Regions from separate parts of the Pseudoalteromonas sp. SR44-8 genome, predicted to be linked through region 1. Evidence: predicted binding sites of a transcription regulator. Region 1 holds the regulator's gene; each other region holds the start of a gene.
What was found. The regulator sigma-54, encoded in region 1, starts transcription at its own class of promoters, with help from an activator protein. The targets are predictions, from matches to a motif close to GTTGGCACGNNNNTNGNNT.
Positions count from the first base shown of each region.

Region 2: the regulator sigma-54 is predicted to act here: its motif matches at 2,348-2,366, upstream of H5183_RS12195 (EF-hand domain-containing protein).
Region 3: the regulator sigma-54 is predicted to act here: its motif matches at 1,925-1,943, upstream of H5183_RS04050 (PAS domain-containing sensor histidine kinase).

Region 1 is NZ_JACJDS010000044.1:21,043-27,708, reverse strand. Features, by position in the region: gene lptB (LPS export ABC transporter ATP-binding protein) at 1-718, shown strand, start outside; gene H5183_RS18375 (RNA polymerase factor sigma-54) at 785-2,281, shown strand; gene hpf (ribosome hibernation promoting factor) at 2,310-2,597, shown strand; gene ptsN (PTS IIA-like nitrogen regulatory protein PtsN) at 2,602-3,054, shown strand; gene rapZ (RNase adapter RapZ) at 3,243-4,085, shown strand; gene H5183_RS18355 (HPr family phosphocarrier protein) at 4,114-4,386, shown strand; gene mgtE (magnesium transporter) at 4,511-5,869, shown strand.
Region 2 is NZ_JACJDS010000021.1:60,946-67,611, forward strand. Features, by position in the region: gene H5183_RS12180 (sigma 54-interacting transcriptional regulator) at 1-67, opposite strand, end outside; gene H5183_RS12185 (hypothetical protein) at 70-612, opposite strand; gene H5183_RS12190 (HAMP domain-containing sensor histidine kinase) at 614-2,083, opposite strand; gene H5183_RS12195 (EF-hand domain-containing protein) at 2,401-2,628, shown strand; gene H5183_RS12200 (hypothetical protein) at 2,651-2,878, shown strand; gene H5183_RS12205 (EF-hand domain-containing protein) at 2,989-3,225, shown strand; gene H5183_RS12210 (EF-hand domain-containing protein) at 3,238-3,474, shown strand; gene H5183_RS12215 (amidohydrolase) at 3,595-5,259, shown strand; gene H5183_RS12220 (YgjV family protein) at 5,269-5,496, opposite strand; gene H5183_RS12225 (Crp/Fnr family transcriptional regulator) at 5,765-6,421, shown strand.
Region 3 is NZ_JACJDS010000006.1:34,821-41,486, reverse strand. Features, by position in the region: gene H5183_RS04055 (sigma-54 dependent transcriptional regulator) at 1-781, opposite strand, end outside; gene H5183_RS04050 (PAS domain-containing sensor histidine kinase) at 778-1,890, opposite strand; gene H5183_RS04045 (DNA-3-methyladenine glycosylase I) at 2,031-2,618, shown strand; gene H5183_RS04040 (sigma-54 dependent transcriptional regulator) at 3,019-4,455, opposite strand; gene H5183_RS04035 (flagellin) at 4,619-5,404, opposite strand; gene pseB (UDP-N-acetylglucosamine 4,6-dehydratase (inverting)) at 5,615-6,616, shown strand; gene pseC (UDP-4-amino-4,6-dideoxy-N-acetyl-beta-L-altrosamine transaminase) at 6,613-6,666, shown strand, end outside.

The sequences.
Region 1 (6,666 bases):
ATTAAAAGCTGAATTTTTAGCAAAAAGCTATAAAGGTCGCCAAGTTGTAAAAAGCGTGGGTTTAGAAGTTAGCGCAGGCAGCATTGTTGGCTTACTGGGTCCTAATGGCGCAGGTAAAACCACCACTTTTTATATGATTGTGGGTTTAGTACCTAGCGACAAAGGTAAAATAAGTATTGATGATAATGACATCACTTTACTGCCAATGCACAGTCGCGCACGGTTAGGGATTGGCTACTTACCACAAGAATCATCCATCTTTCGTAAGTTAACTGTTTATCAAAACCTGATGGCTATTTTAGAAACTCGTAAAGAGCTGAATAAACAAGCCAGAGAAGAAGCACTAGACAGCTTACTTGATGAGTTTAGCATTCAACATATTCGCGACAGCCAAGGTATGGCATTATCTGGTGGTGAACGTCGTCGAGTTGAAATTGCACGCGCTTTAGCCGCAAATCCAAAATTTATCTTACTTGATGAGCCTTTTGCTGGCGTTGATCCTATTTCAGTGTTAGATATAAAGAAGATTATTGAACACCTTAAAAACCGTGGTATTGGCGTACTTATTACCGACCACAATGTACGAGAAACCCTTGATGTTTGTGAAAAAGCCTACATAGTTTCTCATGGGGAGTTAATTGCATCAGGTACCCCTGAGCATGTACTTGCCGACCAAACAGTCCGCGATGTTTACCTGGGCGAGCAATTTAGGCTATAAAGCCACGCTCGGCTAAGTATCTGCTAGACTTAACGATGATAACAATAAAAGGATTGTTAGAGATACATGAGGCAATCACTCCAGCTGCGCATGGGCCAGCAACTTACAATGACACCACAGCTGCAACAAGCAATTCGCTTATTGCAACTCAGTACATTGGATCTCCAGCAAGAAATTCAAGAAGCACTCGACAGCAATCCATTGTTAGAGCTAGAAGAGCATGAATATTCAGACGACACGGCTGGTAAAAACGAACAAAAACAAGATAACGATGACTTAACCGTTAGTGCATCAGCAGACAACAAGCCCAGCGAATATGAACAAGAAAGTAGCGAAGCATTAAGTAAAGAGACTTTAAGTGACGAAATGGCTATGGACGTCACCTGGGACGAATACATGAGTGCTGCGCCAAATACGTCATCCGGCCCAATGCCTGAAGATGAGTCAATTTATCAAGGTGCTTCAACTGAAACCCTGCACGAATATCTGATGTGGCAATTACAGCTCACACCTTTTAGTCCAACCGATGAAGCTATTGCCATTGCGATTGTTGAAGCTGTTGACGATTCAGGTATTTTAACCTTGAGCTGCGAAGACATCGCAGAGAGCTTAAATCAAGGTAATAACGAAGAAGAAATCGAACTAGACGAAGTGCAAGCAGTGTTAAAACGCATTCAGTTATTTGACCCTGTTGGTATTGCTGCGCGCAGCCTACAAGAATGTTTATGTATTCAATTAAATCAATTTGATCCTGCAACTCCTTGGATTAGCGAGACTAAAATGATTTTAACTGATCATATCGATTTATTAGCTAGTCGTGACTATCGCACTTTGATGAAAAAGACTAAGCTTAAAGAAGATGAGCTGAAAGAAGTAATGACACTGATCCACAGCCTTAACCCAAAGCCTGCGGATACTATAGTACGCGAAGAGTCAGAGTATGTTATACCTGATGTCTCGGTGAAAAAAATTAAAGGTCGCTGGGTGGTTGAACTTAATCCAGACAGCATGCCAAAAATTAGAGTGAACAGCCAATATGCGGCAATGTCACGCTCAGTAAAATCAAGCACTGACAGCCAATTTATACGCTCGCATTTGCAAGAAGCTAAATGGTTTATTAAAAGCCTAGAAAGTCGTAACGAGACGTTACTCAAAGTAACTAACTGCATTGTAAAACAACAGCAGGGATTCTTTGAGCATGGCCCTGAAGCAATGCGACCTATGGTACTAAACGACGTTGCTGAAATGGTTGAGATGCACGAATCAACAATCTCTCGCGTAACGACACAAAAGTACATGCATACCCCCCGTGGTATTTTTGAGTTAAAGTATTTTTTCTCAAGTCATGTAAGCACTGAGAACGGCGGCGAATGCTCTTCGACAGCTATTCGAGCATTGATCAGAAAATTGATCAGTGCAGAAAACTCAGCGAAACCATTGAGTGATAGTAAGATTGCAGATATATTGGCAGAGCAAGGTATCAAAGTAGCTAGACGGACTATTGCAAAATACCGCGAGTCGCTGGCTATTCCACCGTCAAATCAACGTAAAAGTTTGATTTAAGGCGTAAAATCACAAGAGGAAAATGCTTATGCAACTAAATTTAACTGGTCGTCACGTAGAAATTACTGATTCATTAAGAGACTATGTAAACAATAAGTTTGCCAAGCTTGAAAGGCATTTTGATCATATCAACAATGTCCATGTTATTCTTGATGTAGAAAAACTAAGCCAAAAAGCAGAGGCCACATTACATGTCAGTGGCGCTGAATTATTTGCCTCGACTGAGCACCAAGACATGTATGCAGCTATTGACGGACTAATCGATAAACTTGATCGTCAAGTAATTAAACACAAAGAGAAGCACGCTCGACACTAACACTATGAAATTAAGCTCACTTATTTGTCAGGACTGCAGTAAAGCTGCGGTCCTTTTTAATAGCAAAAAACGGATCATTGAATTTATAAGCCAATTGGCTCATGAACAACTCCCTCAGCTATCACAACAAGAAATCCTCAACGCACTACTATCGAGAGAAAAACTAGGTAGTACCGGTATTGGTCGTGGTATTGCTATCCCTCATGGCCGTATGAGTGGTGTTGAAAACCCGCTAGCAATAATTTTAGTGAGTGAATCACCGGTTGATTTTGATGCGATTGATAATCGCCCAGTTGATATATTTGTAGCCCTCATCGTACCAGATGGTGACAGCCAACTTCATTTGAAGACGTTAGCCACAATTGCTGATAAACTCAATAACAAAGATTTTTGTAAACAACTACGTAGCGCAAAAACAGACCAAGATTTGTATCATGTAATTGCAGCTCAATCGTAGTCATACCAATTGTATTGTATTGAATTAGAGAGTAATTATTGCAACAGGAAAATAGCTCTAGAACAAGGTGGAAATTATGAGATATAGTTGTTCTATATAAATAATTTTAAACAAAGTTAGTGGGTTATTTAACAAGCAAGAATGAGCATGTTTTTAATAAAATTGGTATTAAATGAAGGAGAATTTACATGGAGTTAATCATCATCAGTGGGCGTTCTGGCTCAGGTAAATCTGTTGCTTTACGTGTAGTAGAAGATCTTGGCTATTATTGTGTAGATAATATTCCAGTTAACTTATTACCGTCATTAGTACGCAGTGTCTCTGATAATTACGACAAAATTGCCGTCAGTATCGATGTTCGTAATTTACCGAAAGAGCAGGAAGAATTTAACGACATTCTTGAATACTTGCCTGGTTTTGCAAATCCGACGCTATTTTATTTAGACAGTGATGATCAAACTCTGATCAAACGCTTTTCTGAAACCCGCCGCTTACACCCATTATCTTTGGATTCTTTGCCACTGGATTTAGCCATCAAGCAAGAAAAAGTGTTGCTTGATGTATTAACTACTCGTGCTGATTTCATGCTTGATACCACAGATCTCAGTGTCCACCAGCTTGCTGAGTCAATCCGTGAAAAGATTTTAGGGAAAAAAGATAAAAAACTAATCATCACCTTTGAATCATTTGGTTTTAAGCATGGTATTCCAAAAGAAGCCGATTATGTATTTGATGCACGTTTTTTACCTAATCCACACTGGGAGCCTGAGTTAAAACCGCTCACAGGCCTGGATCAACCAGTAAAAGATTATTTAGCCAGTCACAGTATCGTGCAAAAATTCACTTGGCAGATCCAAACCTTTGTACAAACTTGGTTACCGCACTTAGAACGTAATAACCGCAGTTACTTAACAATTGCTATTGGTTGCACCGGTGGTCAACATCGCTCAGTTTATCTAGCGCAAACTATAGGTGAAAGCTTCTCGATGAGCCACAGTAATGTGAAAATTCGCCATCGTGAACAAGAATAACAACTCACGTTTACAGTAAGGAATGTTGATGCGCTTAGAAGATACATTTTTAATAAAAAACAAACTCGGTTTACATGCTCGCGCAGCCAGCGTATTAGCGCAATTAGCTGTGCAGTTTGATGCCAGCATCACACTTCATCAAGATGACAAACAAGCCGCAGGCGACAGCGTACTGGGCTTAATGCTATTAGAAAGTAGCCAAGGCAAAGAAGTTAAAGTTGTATGTGAAGGCCCGGACGCTGAACCTGCTCTTGCAGCAATTGGTGAGTTGATCGCACAACGCTTTAACGAACAAGAATAGCTCGTAGTCAGTACCACTAAATTGCGTTAAACTGAATAAAGTCGTTAATTAAACAGACCAAGCGCGTTAATTATCGACAACAGTTACCCTACCTATCAAGTGTATTAATTTTTTAAGGACGCCAATGCCAGAAGCTTTTGAACAAGATTACCCACTACAACAACTAAAACAAGTGACCAAGTCACTTAACAGTGGTCAATTTGTTCAAGTAAGGCGTATGTTGGCAAAAACAGCTCCGTGTGACACCGCATTATTACTCGAGTCATCCCCGCATAAGATTCGTACCTTATTATGGCAACTGGTTGATCCAGATGTACAAGGTGACGTACTTGAAGAACTATCAGAAGATGTTCGTTTAGGGATCATTGCCCAAATGGAGCCGAAGCACATCGCTGCGGCAACTGAGGACATGAGTCACGATGATCTAGGGGAAGTACTACGTAGCCTACCTGATACCGTCTACAAAGACGTTGTTAGTGCCATGGATAGCCAAGATCGAGAACGTGCAACTCAAGCACTCTCTTATCAAGAGCGCTCTGCTGGCGCGCTGATGAACACAGATACAGTGACCATCCGCCCTGATGTCACTATCGACGTAGTACTGCGCTACTTACGTTTACGTGGTGAGCTACCAGAAGGTACCGATGATCTTTATGTTGTTGATAAACATAACTGCTTTATAGGTGCCATGTCGTTAACGACCTTGTTGACTAACTCGCCAGATAAAATCATTCGCGACTTAATGGATGAAGATTGTGAATCTATCCTCATTTCGATGGATGAAACCGATGTAGCACAACTGTTTGAACGTCATAACTGGATATCAGCCCCAGTGGTTGATGATAATGACCATCTACTTGGCCGTATCACCATCGATGATATCGTTGACGTTATCCGTGAAGACGCCGAGCATAGCTTATTAAGCCTAGCCGGTCTTGATGATGAAGAAGATACCTTTGCTCCGGTGTTAAAAAGTTCGAAAAAGCGCTCAATTTGGCTTGGCGTTAACTTGTTAACCGCGCTACTTGCTGCGATTGTGGCAAGCTTCTTTGAAAACACTTTAGCAATTTTACCTATTCTAGCAGTACTCAACGGTATAGTGCCATCCATGGGTGGTGTTGCGGGCAGCCAAACATTAACACTCGTAATACGTGGTATTGCAGTGGGTCATATCAACCAAACTAACCAACGCTTTTTACTGATCAAAGAGCTTGCAATCGGCGCAATAAACGGGATTGTTTGGTCTATTTTAATTGCCGGTGTTGTTGCTATTTGGCAATGGGACTTTAAGCTTGGCGGCGTACTCGCCTTTGCCATGTTTATGAACTTAGTAGCCGCAGGTATCGCCGGTGCCAGTATTCCGCTGCTATTGAAAAAAATGAAAATTGATCCTGCATTAGCTGGCAGCGTGGTACTGACAACCGTAACCGATATTGTAGGGATATTCGCCTTCCTAGGCACTGCGACATGGTTGTTGGTGTAGATAGAAATAGAGGTTCTAGGTTCTAGGTTCTAGGTTCTAGGTTTACATCGTAATGTAGGAAATGGCTTTAGCCATGAAATTTTAACCGCGCGGCATAAAGCCCCGCCTACGCTTTAAACATCGGAGCTAGGTTTTAGGCTCTAGGTCCTAGTCACTTCCCTAGCACCTAGTACCTTTGTCTTCCTAGCACCTTTAATCTTTTCGCGGTGGCAAGCCACTCGCCTACAAGTAAGTAATAAACATCAAAGTAAATTTAACACCGAGATAAACGTTAACACCTCTAGGCGTTAAGCTTGCTGACGCACAAACACCAGAGCACATTTCAAAACGCGGCGGCAAGCCACTCGCCTACAAGTAATTAATTAAACACTGAGATTAACGTTAACACCCGTAGGCGTTGAGCTTGCTGACGCAAGAACACCGAAACAATATTGAATATCGCGGTGGCAAGCCACTCGCCTACAAGTAATTAATTAAACACTGAGATTAACGTTAACACCCGTAGGCGTTAAGCTTGCTGACGCACAAACTCCGAGCCACATTCAAAACGCGGTGGCAAGCCACTCGCCTACAGTGAGTAATTAAACACTGAGACTAACGTTAACACCCGTAGGCGTTAAGCTTGCTGACGCACAAACTCCGAGCCACATTTAAAACGCGGTGGCAAGCCACTCGCCTACAAGTAAGTAATAAACATCAAAGTAAATTTAACACCGAGATAAACGTTAACACCCGTAGGCGTTGAGCTTGCTGACGCAAAAACACCTATGACTATAATAAAATGAGAGGTTAAACAT
Region 2 (6,666 bases), on a different contig from region 1:
GTTTTAATAAACTTGCATCATCATCGACCAGTAAAATTCGCGCGCCTTGGTTTTGCTCTGTTGACATAATTACTGCTCCTTAGTTTCTTCGCGTAGTAATAGTTGCTGCTCGATGGCTGCCAGTGATGACAGGGTTTCTTGCATTTTATTATTCAGCGCTTGCTGCTGTTTTTTAGCGTTGATCTGCTGTTTTATTTGTTGTTTTTGCAGCCATAAATACTGTTTTATATCATCTGGCCAATAATAAGCTTGATCCAGTTTTAGCAGCTGCGTTAATACTTTTTCCGGTGCTAATACATTATTTTTGCAACTAAAATCAAAATAATTCTGAAGCTCTTTAGCACCAATATAAACCGTTTTACTCGCTGCCACTTGAAAACCACCGCACGACTTTGCATGCCAACCAATGACCGTTTCGGCAGGTGCATACATAGGATCGGTTTTCGGCCTAGGTTTCGGATTTGGTAAACTATCCCCTTGTGGTGTAGTCACCTTACCCGCTTGTTCAGCTTCAGGGTTGCTTTTATTTACTGGCTGCTCAGTTAACTCACACCCTGCGAGCCCTAAGGTTGTAATGCAAACCACTAAAATGGCATTTAAACGCACGCCCATGCTAATTAACTCCTTGGTTTTTATTGGTTGGAGGGATGATTGGGATTTGAATTATAAAACGACAGCCTTGTGGCTCATTATGCTCAACGTGTAAAGTACCCATCAATTGCTCAACAGACTCTTTTACAATGGTAAGCCCTAAGCCACTACCTTGAGCGGTTATATCTTTAGCATTCTTACCTTGATAAAAGGCACTGAATATATGTGATTTCTCTTGCTCTTTAATACCGGTGCCTTGATCGCTAACGCTCATAGTCAAAGTACGACCAGCTAATGACAGAGCAATATTGACCGCCTGTCCTGCTGGTGAAAACTTTAAGCCATTAGAGATCAACTGAATTAAGATCATTTCAACAAGCTCTGCAGCAATTTCCAGTGGTTGCTCGGGTAACTCACAATGCCAACATAAGCTTTGCTTACGCGCCACTAAACGATGTTCAAAATGGCTGTTTATCTTGGTTATTAATTGCGAGAATTCCAGCTCACTTAAGTCTTCTTTGCTGCTGCGAATCGCATTGTAACTAAGTAAACTATCGATCATAGCGCGCAAACGCACCATGCTCTGGGTAATTAACGCCAACACCGCTTGCTGCTCTTTGTTAATTGGCCCAACGATTTCATCGGCGAGTAAGTCAGTACCCTCAACCATTGACGCTAATGGAGTTTTCAATTCATGGGTAACATGGCGTAAAAAAGTATCTTTTTGTTGCTCTAATTGATGCAACTGCTCTTGCACCCATTGTAATTTATTTCCTAGTTCAACCAACTCAGCAGAGCCTTGTACAGCTATTTTTTGTTGCCAATGACCTTGCCCAAGCTTATCAATAACCGACGTTAATCCTTTTAAACGACCACTTATACGCCATAAAAAACCACCACCTACTAGTAAAGTTAATGGGATAAGTGCTATTAACCAATTGATAAATGAGCTTTGCAAAGCTTTTAACTGTTGCTGATTTTTAGTTATTTGCAGCTCATTTTGATCTCTTAGCCACACCGTTTGACGCGCAATTAATTCACTCACAGGAATAAACAATTGCGCATCTTGTTGTCCTTCAGTAACGAGTTGAGTATGCGCTAATTGCAATACCTGTGCGAGTTGCTGCCATTGCTTAATATACTCCCCCGTAGAGCTTATAAAAGTTAGTTCATCAATGCTTTGTAGTGATGATTGCCACTTATCAACAATCAATTCATCGAGTGATTCGCTTTTCAGCACCCAGTTTTGTCGCGTTGCGCGCTCTAAGCTATTGAGGTCTTGCTTAAGATTATTAAATGACTTGGTAATTTGATAATTTTCACTGACGATTTGTTGAGTTACTGCTAGCTGTTTATTCAGCGCATTTAAAAATACAATCACTACCAGTGATAATGGCAGCAGCGATAACAAAGTACTAAACAAAAACTGGCCTATTAAATTGGGTCGCCAACTAAGTAATGCACTGTACTTTTTAGCGAATGAGGCCACTATCGCCACTCCTTTAGTTAAAAGTCTGATTATGGAAGGTGTTACTTATACACTAGCTGAATCAATAAAAATAATGAATAAGGCGAACTGTGTAGCGCTATATAAAGCGACTGATGCTAAATTGAAACAACTTAACCAACTGTTTTTTAAAAACTTAATCAATACCCGTTAAAAGTTGTTGCAAAAAAGACACACTGCTCGGTCATTTTTTCCCACTTATTATCATGCAAAAAAAATTAAACCACTGATATTTATACAATAAAAACAATTGGCATCGTTCTTGTAATATCCGTATCAACGACTGTTTATAAGGAAATAATATGAAAATATTAACACCGCTGTGCTTATGCATCAGCCTACTGCTTAGCTTTAACAGCTTTGCCATTGATGTCGAGGCCACCTTCGCAGAACTTGATAAAGACAGTAATGGCACATTGAGTGAAGCAGAAGCATCTGAAGATGCGGTATTACACGAAAGTTTTGAGCAAATTGACAAAGATCAAAATGGTCAAATTTCATTTGCTGAGTTTAAACAATTTTTGCAATAAATTTCCCAGAGGAAACACTGCTATGAAACAACTTATCACCGCTTTTTCACTGATGTTTTTAGTCATTAGCGCCACTGTTTTAGCATCACAATTAAACGTTAAGTTTGCGCAATTAGATACCGACTCTGACGGACAAATTTCATTGCTTGAAGCCAAGCAAAACAACACGCTATTAAAGCAGTTTACTGATCTTGATGATAATAACGACGAGCAATTATCTGAGCAAGAGTTCGCAAAGTTTAAATTTTAAAAGGCTTTAAAGTATTTGCCATAATCCCGGAGGGAATGTGTAAACGGATTTAATGTTGGGATTTAAATTATGGCAAATGCTTTATTCTTTTTATTGGTAGGATGTAAATAATGAAAAGCATATTAATAATATTAAGTGTGTCGCTAGCCACCAGTTTTAGCGCAATGGCACTGGATGTAAAACAACGTTTTGATCATTTAGATAGCAATAAAGATGGCTATTTAACGCATAATGAGCTTGAACCACAACCACAATTGTTGAGTAACTTTCAACGCTGGGACAAAAACCAAGACAATAAAATTTCCCTATCTGAATTTAAGCGTTTTTTAACTAATAACCTAGATTAACGAGTTTCCCCAATGAAATTTTGTACACAACTGGGACTAAGTTGGTTATTTGTCAGTAGCTGTTGCAGTTTTGCAACAACTGATAATATAGCAGAACAATTCAAAAACTTAGACCGCGATAACGACGGTCTTATCACGCGTTCAGAGTCAGCAAAAGATCCTGCCCTGTGGTCTCGTTTTAAAAACTATGACCGCGATAAAGATGGTAGATTATCACTGTCTGAATTTACTCTATATGCAAATAAATGAATAGCTAATTCATCAGCATAGTTGAAATGCACAACGATAAATAATTTATTATATTTAATTTGCAGACTCAGTATTCTCTGTTACTGTTTAACTAACAAAAGCAGAAAAAGAATTCTAACAATGAAATGCTTACTCGCCTGTTTAATCACTTTATCTTTACCTGTGCTAGCTGATACCACGGTGATCTACAATGCTAATGGTTACACTCCAACTTACAGTGGCCAATTACAGCAATTTTCTACACTGGTTATTAAAGATGGCAAAGTAGTAAAAGTAGGAGACGATAAACTAAAAGCGAGTTTCCCTAATGCTGCAGTATTTGATGCCGAGCAACAAACCTTATTACCTGGTTTAATTGACGCCCACGGTCATGTGATTGGACTTGGTAATAATTTAGCGCAACTCGATTTACGTGGCAGTACGTCGATTGCAGAAATACAAAAAAAGCTTGCTGTATTTGCTAAAAATAACCGGGGCTGGATTATTGGCCGCGGTTGGAATCAAGAACTGTGGCCTAATAAGCAATTTCCTACTGCTGCTGACTTAGATAAAGTTGTCAAAGATGTTCCGGTGGTGCTTTCTCGTGTCGATAGCCACGCGATTTGGGTTAATAGCAAAGCGATGGAGTTAGCCAAATTAACACCCACAGTACAGTCACCAGCAGGTGGTGAAATTATTCGCAACCAAGCAGGTCAACCTAGCGGTATTTTTGTCGATAAGGCCGAAAGTTTAATTACTGCACATATTCCTACGCCATCTGATCAAGACGTAAATAATGCCTTAAATCAAGCTGGTCAACATCTGCTCAGCTTAGGTATAACCTCAACCCACGATGCTGGGATTGATAAACAAACATGGCAAGTTTACAAGCAAAGAGCTGAACAAGGCACCTTACCGCTGCGCATTGTTGCAATGCTAAGTGCAACAGATCCGTCCCTTGAAGATATGCTCAGAGCCGGTCGCTATAAAGATCTTAACGATTTCATGTCTATTCGTAGTGTAAAAATATATGCTGATGGTGCGTTAGGAAGCCGTGGCGCCGCACTACTGGCCGATTATGCAGATAGAAAGAATCACCAAGGTTTAATGCTCGAAACTCAACAAAAATTAGAACAGCTGTACACATTGAGCTTTAACCATGGTTTTAGCGCCAATACCCATGCCATCGGTGATAAAGCAAATCATATTGTGTTAGATGCCTATCAAAATGTATTTAAAAAAACCGGCGGGATTTTACTACGTAACCGTATAGAGCACGCACAGATAGTTGATCCAGCAGATATTCCTCGCTTCAAAGCACTTAAAATCATTCCATCAATGCAACCGGTGCATGCAACTTCTGATATGCATATGGCAGAGCAGCGCCTTAGCGATACACAATTACAAGGTGCATATGCATGGCAAACGTTTTTAAAGCAAGGCTCAGTAGTAGCTGCAGGCTCAGATTATCCAGTTGAACTGGCCAACCCCTTTGACGGTTTGTATTCAGCAATTACTCGCCAAGATCACAATCAATTACCCGCTAATGGCTGGCGAGTCACTGAAGCACTGAGCAGAGAAGATGCACTCAGAGCATTCACGTTAGGTGCTGCGTATGCCGCACATCAAGAATTTAAATTAGGTAGTTTAGAGCAAGGAAAGTGGGCTGACTTTATTTTAATCGACAAAGACTATTTTAAAGTGCCAGTACAAGAAATTTTTACCATTGTCGTAAATCAAACATGGATTGGCGGTGAATTACGCTACCAAAAAGCGCAAATTGATAACCAGAGTAAGGCGCAATAAACCACGCTATTATTGCGGTTTTTGTTGTTGACGTTTGAGCTTAATTAAATGATAAATATTTACGAAGGTTAGCAAACCATTAGTGATAGCCACAGGCCATGCAGCAATCGCAATACCGTAGGCTGTGAAAGCAATACAACCGGCAAGGTTAAACCAACGAAGTTTGCTCACATCACTCATAGTTAAAGAGGCAATAAGTAAAGCTGAGGCAAAATACCCCAAATATTCCCAACTCATTTGTTCTCTCCGGTACTTTAGGTTAGCATTGCAAATGTTGTAGTTTAGGCAAAGTTATTCCACAATATAGCAATAGTATAAAAAAGCTAACTTACTAAAAACCCAAAGCTGCTAAAAGCACACTTTAATAATCATTACACGGGATATCAGGTATTAAGCTTAATTAACCGAGTTAACTAAGCTAGTAAGTTAGCGTAAATTCTTAGAATCTTAATGCTAACGTCATTAAGATGTAATAAATAGGACAATTGTCCGAAGGGCATTGTTGATGTTTCAATATCATTTTTCTAGTTATCTCGTCGACCAGCTACTAACCTTTGCTGGCAGCCGTTATCAACAATCTAAAAAAGAAGTACTGATCCACCAAGATCAACCTCTTACAAAATTAGTGTTAGTCAGAAGCGGCACCGTATCGTTTAGTTATGATGTCGGTAATGGCCGCCGCTTACTGCTGGGCCAACTTGATTGCAACAACACCTTAATTGGTGAAATTGAAGCGCTAAACAATAACCCCTGCATTTATACAGTTACCTGCTTCAGTGACGTTAGCTACAACCTAATAGAACTAAAGCACTGGCGTGCCCTGTTACTTGAAAAGCCAGAGCTGAGTTTATACACAGCACAAACTATTGCCGCTAAGTTTCAAGAAAACCAAAAAATTAATTTAGATAAACTATTGTTGCCATTGGGTTACAATATCGCCAAAGACTGTTTATTACGTGCCGAAAATAATAACCCAACCCTGCTGCGCGCATACCCAACGGTAAATGCTGAAGCTGAGCGTTTTGCCACCACAGAGCGAGCCTATCGCCGCGTAGTATCGGAACTGGTAGAAAGAGGTTTAGTTGCACGCTCAAATGATGGACTCAAAGCGGTTGATTTAGATAAACTTAGCGATTACGTGGATAGTTTTTCGCAGCTATAGTTGCTAATTTAAGTAATTTAGCATTACTGCAATATCTTCTGATTATAAAAGATAAAAAGGCCTAGGGGCGATTAACTCTTTGTTACTTACATGGATGTAAGTAAGGGGCGTGAGCAGGACGCGGAAGCTTTGCTCGATTTTTACTTAGCCCACTAGGTTACAAATCTCGCGCCGCGATTAAATCGCCCCTAGATTGAACAAATTTCAATCCACAATGGTCAACAGACCCTAATTAAGGCCTTTTT
Region 3 (6,666 bases), on a different contig from region 1:
CCAGCTTAATAGTTTTGCGACCACCTAAACGTTCAACTTCGCGTTCTTGTAATACGCGTAGTAACTTAGCCTGTAGGCCTAAATCCATCTCAGTGATTTCATCAAGTAAAATTGTGCCACCTTGTGCTTGCTCAAATTTACCCGGACAAGCTTGAATCGCACCAGTAAACGCGCCTTTCTCGTAGCCAAATAATGTAGCTTCGAGCATATTTTCAGGGATCGCAGCACAGTTTATTGCGACGAATGGCTGCTCTGCGCGATCTGATTTATCATGGATAAAGCGTGCGAGTACTTCTTTACCTGAGCCACTAGGACCAAGCACCATCACACTGGCATCCGATTTAGCAACCCGACTTGCAAGTTCTAATAGCTGAATACTACTCGGATCAGCGACAATCGGGCCATCTGTTTCTTTTTCTGGCTCAGGTAGATAGCGGCTTACCATATTAAGTAGCACTTCGGGCGCAAACGGTTTGGCCATATAGTCAATTGCCCCTAACCGCATAGCCTCAACAGCATCATCAATAGTCGCATACGCTGTCATCATTAAAACCGGTAGATCAGGGTAATTAAGATTAATGCTGCGCAGTAAATCAAGACCACTCATCGCGCCCATTTGCACATCGCTCACGACCAGCGAAAAGCTGTCTTTTTTAAGTAGCACCATAGCTTGCTCGGCACTGTCAGCCGCAACGCAATCTATTCCAGACATTTCAAGCGTATCAATCAAGGCTTCACGAAGCCCTGCATCATCTTCAACCACTAAAATCGTGTTGTTCATATTGCCTCCGCCGATGTTGACTTTGTACAAATAGGTAACAGTAAACTAAAGCAGGCTCCGCCTTGAGCATTGTTCGTTACTTCAACTCGTCCTTGGTGTGCATTTGCGACTGAACTAACCACCGCTAAGCCTAAACCTGTGCCTTGGCTTCGCGTAGTAAAAAATGGTTCAAATAATTTATCAAGTAAGCTTAAATCGACCCCAGGGCCATTATCACTTACAGTAATACACACTAGCTCGGGGTCACTCGCATCCCGCTGCGCACTTAATTGAACGAGTGCATTACTGCCAATGACTTGAATACTATTGTGAATAAGGTTTTGAATGGCACTGGCAAGCGCAGTTTTATTGCCCATTATCTCGATATCAGGCTCAGGTAAACTGACCTGAAGTTCACTATTATTAAGTGCGACCATAGCATCAGCGCCAGTTTTCACTTCAGTTAATAATTGCTGCATGGAAACATGTTCAACAACTTGCTGATCGCCACTTTTTGCGAACAACAACATATCGTTTACTTGGGTTTCGAGATCTTTTAAACGCGACATTAACTTAGTATGAAAATTGCCTCGAGAGCTTTCGGGTAACCGCTTTGAACCTAAATTAGCGGCATACAAAATCGCAGCAGACAGTGGTGTTCGCACTTGATGTGCCAAAGATGCCACCATTTTACCCAATGCACTTAAACGCTGCATATGTGCAACGCGTGTTTGTAGACGACGCGTTTCGGTTAAGTCAGTCATTAAGATTAATTGCCCTGGCTCTGGCGCTAATGCCGTTATTTCTAACTTAATTAAGCGTCCATCTTTTAGCGATACTTCATGGCCATCATCTTGTTGGGGCCGAAACGAGCGCTGGATCACACTGAACCACTTTTCACCTTCGAGTGGTTCCCCTAACATGTCTGTTGCGATTTGATTAGCTTTAGCGATCAAACCGCGACCATCAAGCACCACAACACCCGCAGGCATTGTATCTACTAAATGACTTAACCAACTGGCTTGCTGGCGTAATTCACTTAACTCACCAATGTACTCTTCTTGCAGTAAGCATGGGTTATACTGGGTCGCTGTGATAAATTGTGGTTTTAAGACATTAGCTAAGGCCATAATGCATTCTCGTTTACAGGATCTAACTAGCTAAATGCACAAATTGTACCAACAATTATATTGATTAATTTCATTTGCTTAGCGTATAAATAACGCGACAAAAAAATGACAAACTAAAATAAGCAAAGCAAGGAGACACTATGAATTCAACAAATTTATGTCGCTGCTCTTGGCTCGATACCAGTAAAGATGACTATGTTGCCTATCACGATGATGAATGGGGGATCCCAGTATATGATGACCAAACACTTTTTGAGTTTATTACTCTGGAATCAGCACAAGCAGGATTAAGTTGGTATACGATTTTAAAGAAACGTGATGGCTATCGTCGTGCATTTTTGGATTTTGATGTAGAAAAAGTCGCACAAATGAACGAGCACGATGTTGAACGATTAATGCTTGATGAAACAATTATACGTAATCGTTTAAAAATTGTAGCAACTATAAATAACGCCAAACGTTTTATTGAAATTCAGCAAGAATTTGGCAGCTTCAGTAACTATCAATGGCAGTTTGTAGGTGGTAAGCCGTTAGTGAATGAGTTAGATAAACTTAGTGACTACCCTGCAATTACAGAGGCCTCAACTGCATTTGCAAAAGATTTAAAAAAACGGGGATTTAAGTTTTTAGGTCCAACCACAGTGTACGCCCATATGCAGGCCTGTGGTATGGTGAATGATCATAGTAATGATTGTTTTAGAAAAGCAGAGATTATTGAAAAATACTAGGTGAAAGGTGCTAGGTGCTAGAAAATCTTCTCTTTGCGCAATTAATCTTGTAGGCGCGGGTTTATCCCGCGCAATTAAAATGTATTCACAAAGAGGTTAAGAGTGCGCTGCGCTTATGAGGTAAAAAAAAGTATCAGATTTTAGGGTATTCGAAGCTCATTGCTCGAAGCCCGTGGCATTTTTTCTTCTCATTTACCCTCATTGTTTTCTCTTTGTGCAAAAAGTTTTTAGTGATTTATTCACTACAGCCCCCCCCCCCGAATTAAAGATGGTGAGCGCGTCAGCAAGCTTAACGCCTATGGGTAATGACGAAGCCCATTCTAAAGGTGTAATTACCATCGTACTTGGTTAATTTCTGCCTAAAACCTGCTACCTGACACCTAAAAGCTGCTCTTAGCTGTTAATCTCGTGATAGGTTATATTTTTTCATTTTTTCAACTAAGGTTGTGCGGCGTACACCCAAGATCTCCGCAGCACGCGCTACGACATAATCATAACGCTCTAAGGCCTGAGTGATCAGGCTAATTTCCAGCTCAGCTAAATAATCTTTTAGCTCAATCCCTTCGTCGGGTAAAAGGTCTGCTGATGGCTGAATTGCTTCAACTTCTGGCTCATCGTCGTAATCACTAAAACCAGTACTGAAAATATCATTGAAAGCATCACGCTCCATAAGCTCTTCGGGATATTGTGGTTCATAAGCATCAACTTCAATATAACGATATTTTGCTGGTAGGTCTGGAATATCAACCACTTTATCTGGCAGCATGATCACCATACGCTCAACTAAGTTAGCTAACTCGCGAATATTACCCGGCCATGTATGCTCTTTTAAACTATCAATTGCGCGCTCGGTAAATTTAGCGGTAGTACCACTTTGCTCATTAATACGGCGCATTAGCTCTTTTAATAATAATGGAATATCATCAGCACGTTCTGCAAGTGATGGGTTTTCGATAGGAAAAACATTGAGTCGATAATATAAATCTTCGCGGAAACTTCCTTGCTCTATCATTTTTTCAAGATCACGGTGTGTTGCAGCAATCACCCGCACATCCGCTTGAATTGGTTTTGTACCACCAACCCGCTCATAGCTGCGCTCTTGTAACACTCGTAATAACTTTACTTGCATTTGCAGCGGCATATCGCCAATTTCATCTAAAAAAAGCGTCCCACCTTGGGCAAGTTCAAAGCGGCCTTTACGCGCTGAAATAGCACCAGTGAACGCGCCTTTTTCATGACCAAACAATTCACTTTCTAACAGCTCCGCAGGTATCGCCCCACAGTTAACGGGTACAAATGGCCCTGTATTACGTTTTGATAGTAAATGAACATTACGAGCAACCACTTCTTTACCAGTACCTGATTCGCCTAAAATTAATACATTAGCGTCCGTTTTAGCAACTTGTTCAATTAAAAAGCGTACATCTTTAACCGCTTCAGTTTCACCAACTAAGCCATCAAAGGTTTTGTGCGGTTTTGCGTGTTTATGCTCATTTGGTAACATCCGTTGATACTGTTGGCAATCATGCAGTAATTGAGTCGTTACATCATGGTTAAAAGGTTCACAGATAAGGCCAACTACATTGGCAATGCTCAACAGTGATTTAAGGGTTTCACCAATTAATAGAAATGGTATTGTTGGATGGCGCTTGATCACGCTCTCATGATCTAAACTTTGTAATGCGCCGAGGATCACCATACATGACTGCTTTTGGTATTTTTCACATTCTTGTTCAAGGCTTGCATCATCAAGCAGTTGCACTGCCTCACCAATAAAGGTAAGCGCAGCATGTAAACCAATCGCACGATTATTATTATTATCTAAGATCAAGATCATTATTTAGCGAACCACAGTTACTACAAGCTATTAATAATTTAAATTGTAAGCGAGTTTGACAGGGATGCAAGCACTAAGCGGCAGTTTTTTGACAACCATGCCAAAAAATAGACGCTTAGCTAATTGCAAGTAATACTTAAGAATTACCGCAGTATCTTTAATATTAAAGCAAGCCTAAAATAGATTCAGCCGATTGGTTGGCTTGTCCACGCAGTGCAACTGACGCTTGTGCTAAAATATCATTTGATACTTGCTGTGAAACCGCCTGAGCATAATCGGTATCTTGAATTCGACTTTGGCTCGCGGCAATATTTTCTTGCTGAGTTCCTAAGCCTTTAATGGTACTTGCCAAAGTATTTTGAAAAGCACCAAGTTCAGCTCGCTGGGCGTTAATTTCGTCCGCCGCTTGGTCACTAATATCAATTGCAGCTTGAGCACCTGCTTGAGTAGAAATATCAATTGTTGATATTACTGATGCAAAACTACCGTCCGAAGGAATAATCGTTTGATTTGCATTCGCATCTGGACCAACTTGAAACGACACCGACTGACCATCAAACATAGGTTTTCCTGCAAAATTAGCATTTTCAAACGTCTCTGTAATTTGACTTTGTAACTGCACTACTTCTTCTTGCAAAGCAGCACGGTCATTATCATTTAATGCCCCATTACCTGCTTGGATAGATAATTCACGAATACGCGAGACAGCATCGTTGACACCCGACAAGTTTGACTCGGTCGCTTGCGAATAAGAAATACCATCATAGGCATTATTCACCGCTTGGCTGTAACCGTCTTGCTGGGAGGTTAATCTATTAATTATTTGTAATGCAGCGGCATCATCTGCCGCAGAGTTGACTTTTTTACCCGTAGCAAGTTGCTCTGCAAGCTTGTTACTGGTTTGCTGTGTTTGGTTTAAAAAACTAGTTGCTGGTGATTGAATTTTCATAACAGGCTCCGACACGCTGATTGGTTAAATTATAGCTTAATTTGCCAAATTTTGCACTTTGTACCATTGTTTAATTAAATTAACTTGGCATCGTGCTTGCTAACCTACTCTGTTAATAGGTAAAGTACTGAGCAGTGTATTAAATTTCACTTTTTGCGTATTTAATTTTTTACTATAACTACGCCAATGATAAATAACTTGGGTAAAACTATGTTCGATAACAAAACAATTTTAATTACCGGTGGTACCGGATCATTCGGTAAAAAATACGTAAAAACGTTACTTGAGCGATACAAGCCAAAAAAAATAATTATTTTCTCTCGTGATGAGTTAAAACAATTTGAAATGCAGCAAGACTTTGATCAACCATGTATGCGTTACTTCATCGGTGATGTACGCGACAAAGACCGCTTACGCCGTGCAATGCGTGGAGTAAATTACGTTATTCATGCTGCAGCTCTTAAACAGGTCCCTGCCGCAGAATATAACCCGATGGAATGCATCAAAACTAACATCAATGGTGCGGAAAATGTCATTGATGCTGCCTTAGATAATAATGTTGAAAAAGTCATTGCGCTTTCTACTGATAAAGCAGCCAACCCAATTAATTTATATGGTGCGACAAAATTAGCATCCGATAAATTGTTTGTTGCCGCTAATAATATTGCCGGTGGTAATCGCACCACATTTTCAGTTGTTCGCTACGGTAATGTAGTCTGCTCGCGCGGTTCAGTAGTGCCTATTTTCCAAAAGTTTATTGACCAAGGCCGCGACCATATCCCTATCACCCATGAAGAAATGACCCGCTTTTGGATAAGCCTACAACAAGGTGTTGATTTTGTTTTAACTAACTTTGAGAGGATGTTAGGGGGAGAAATTTTTGTTCCCAAGATCCCATCAATTCGTATTACAGATTTAGCAACAGCTATGGCACCAAACCTGCCACAAAAAAATATTGGTATTCGCCCGGGTGAAAAATTACATGAGGTGATGTGCCCTTCTGATTTGTGTTTTGATACCTACGAATTTGATGATCATTTTGTGATTGCACCTGGTATTAAATTTAGTAGTCGCAGCAATAGTTTTGATACAAACGCATTAAATGAGCGCGGTAAAAAAGTTGAAGTCGGGTTTGAGTATAGTTCTTTAAGTAACCCCCACTTTTTGACAATAGAAGAAATAGCAGCTTTTAATATTCAGGCACTTTTATGATCCCATATGGAAAGCAATCTATTGACCAAGCAGATATTGATGCGGTACTC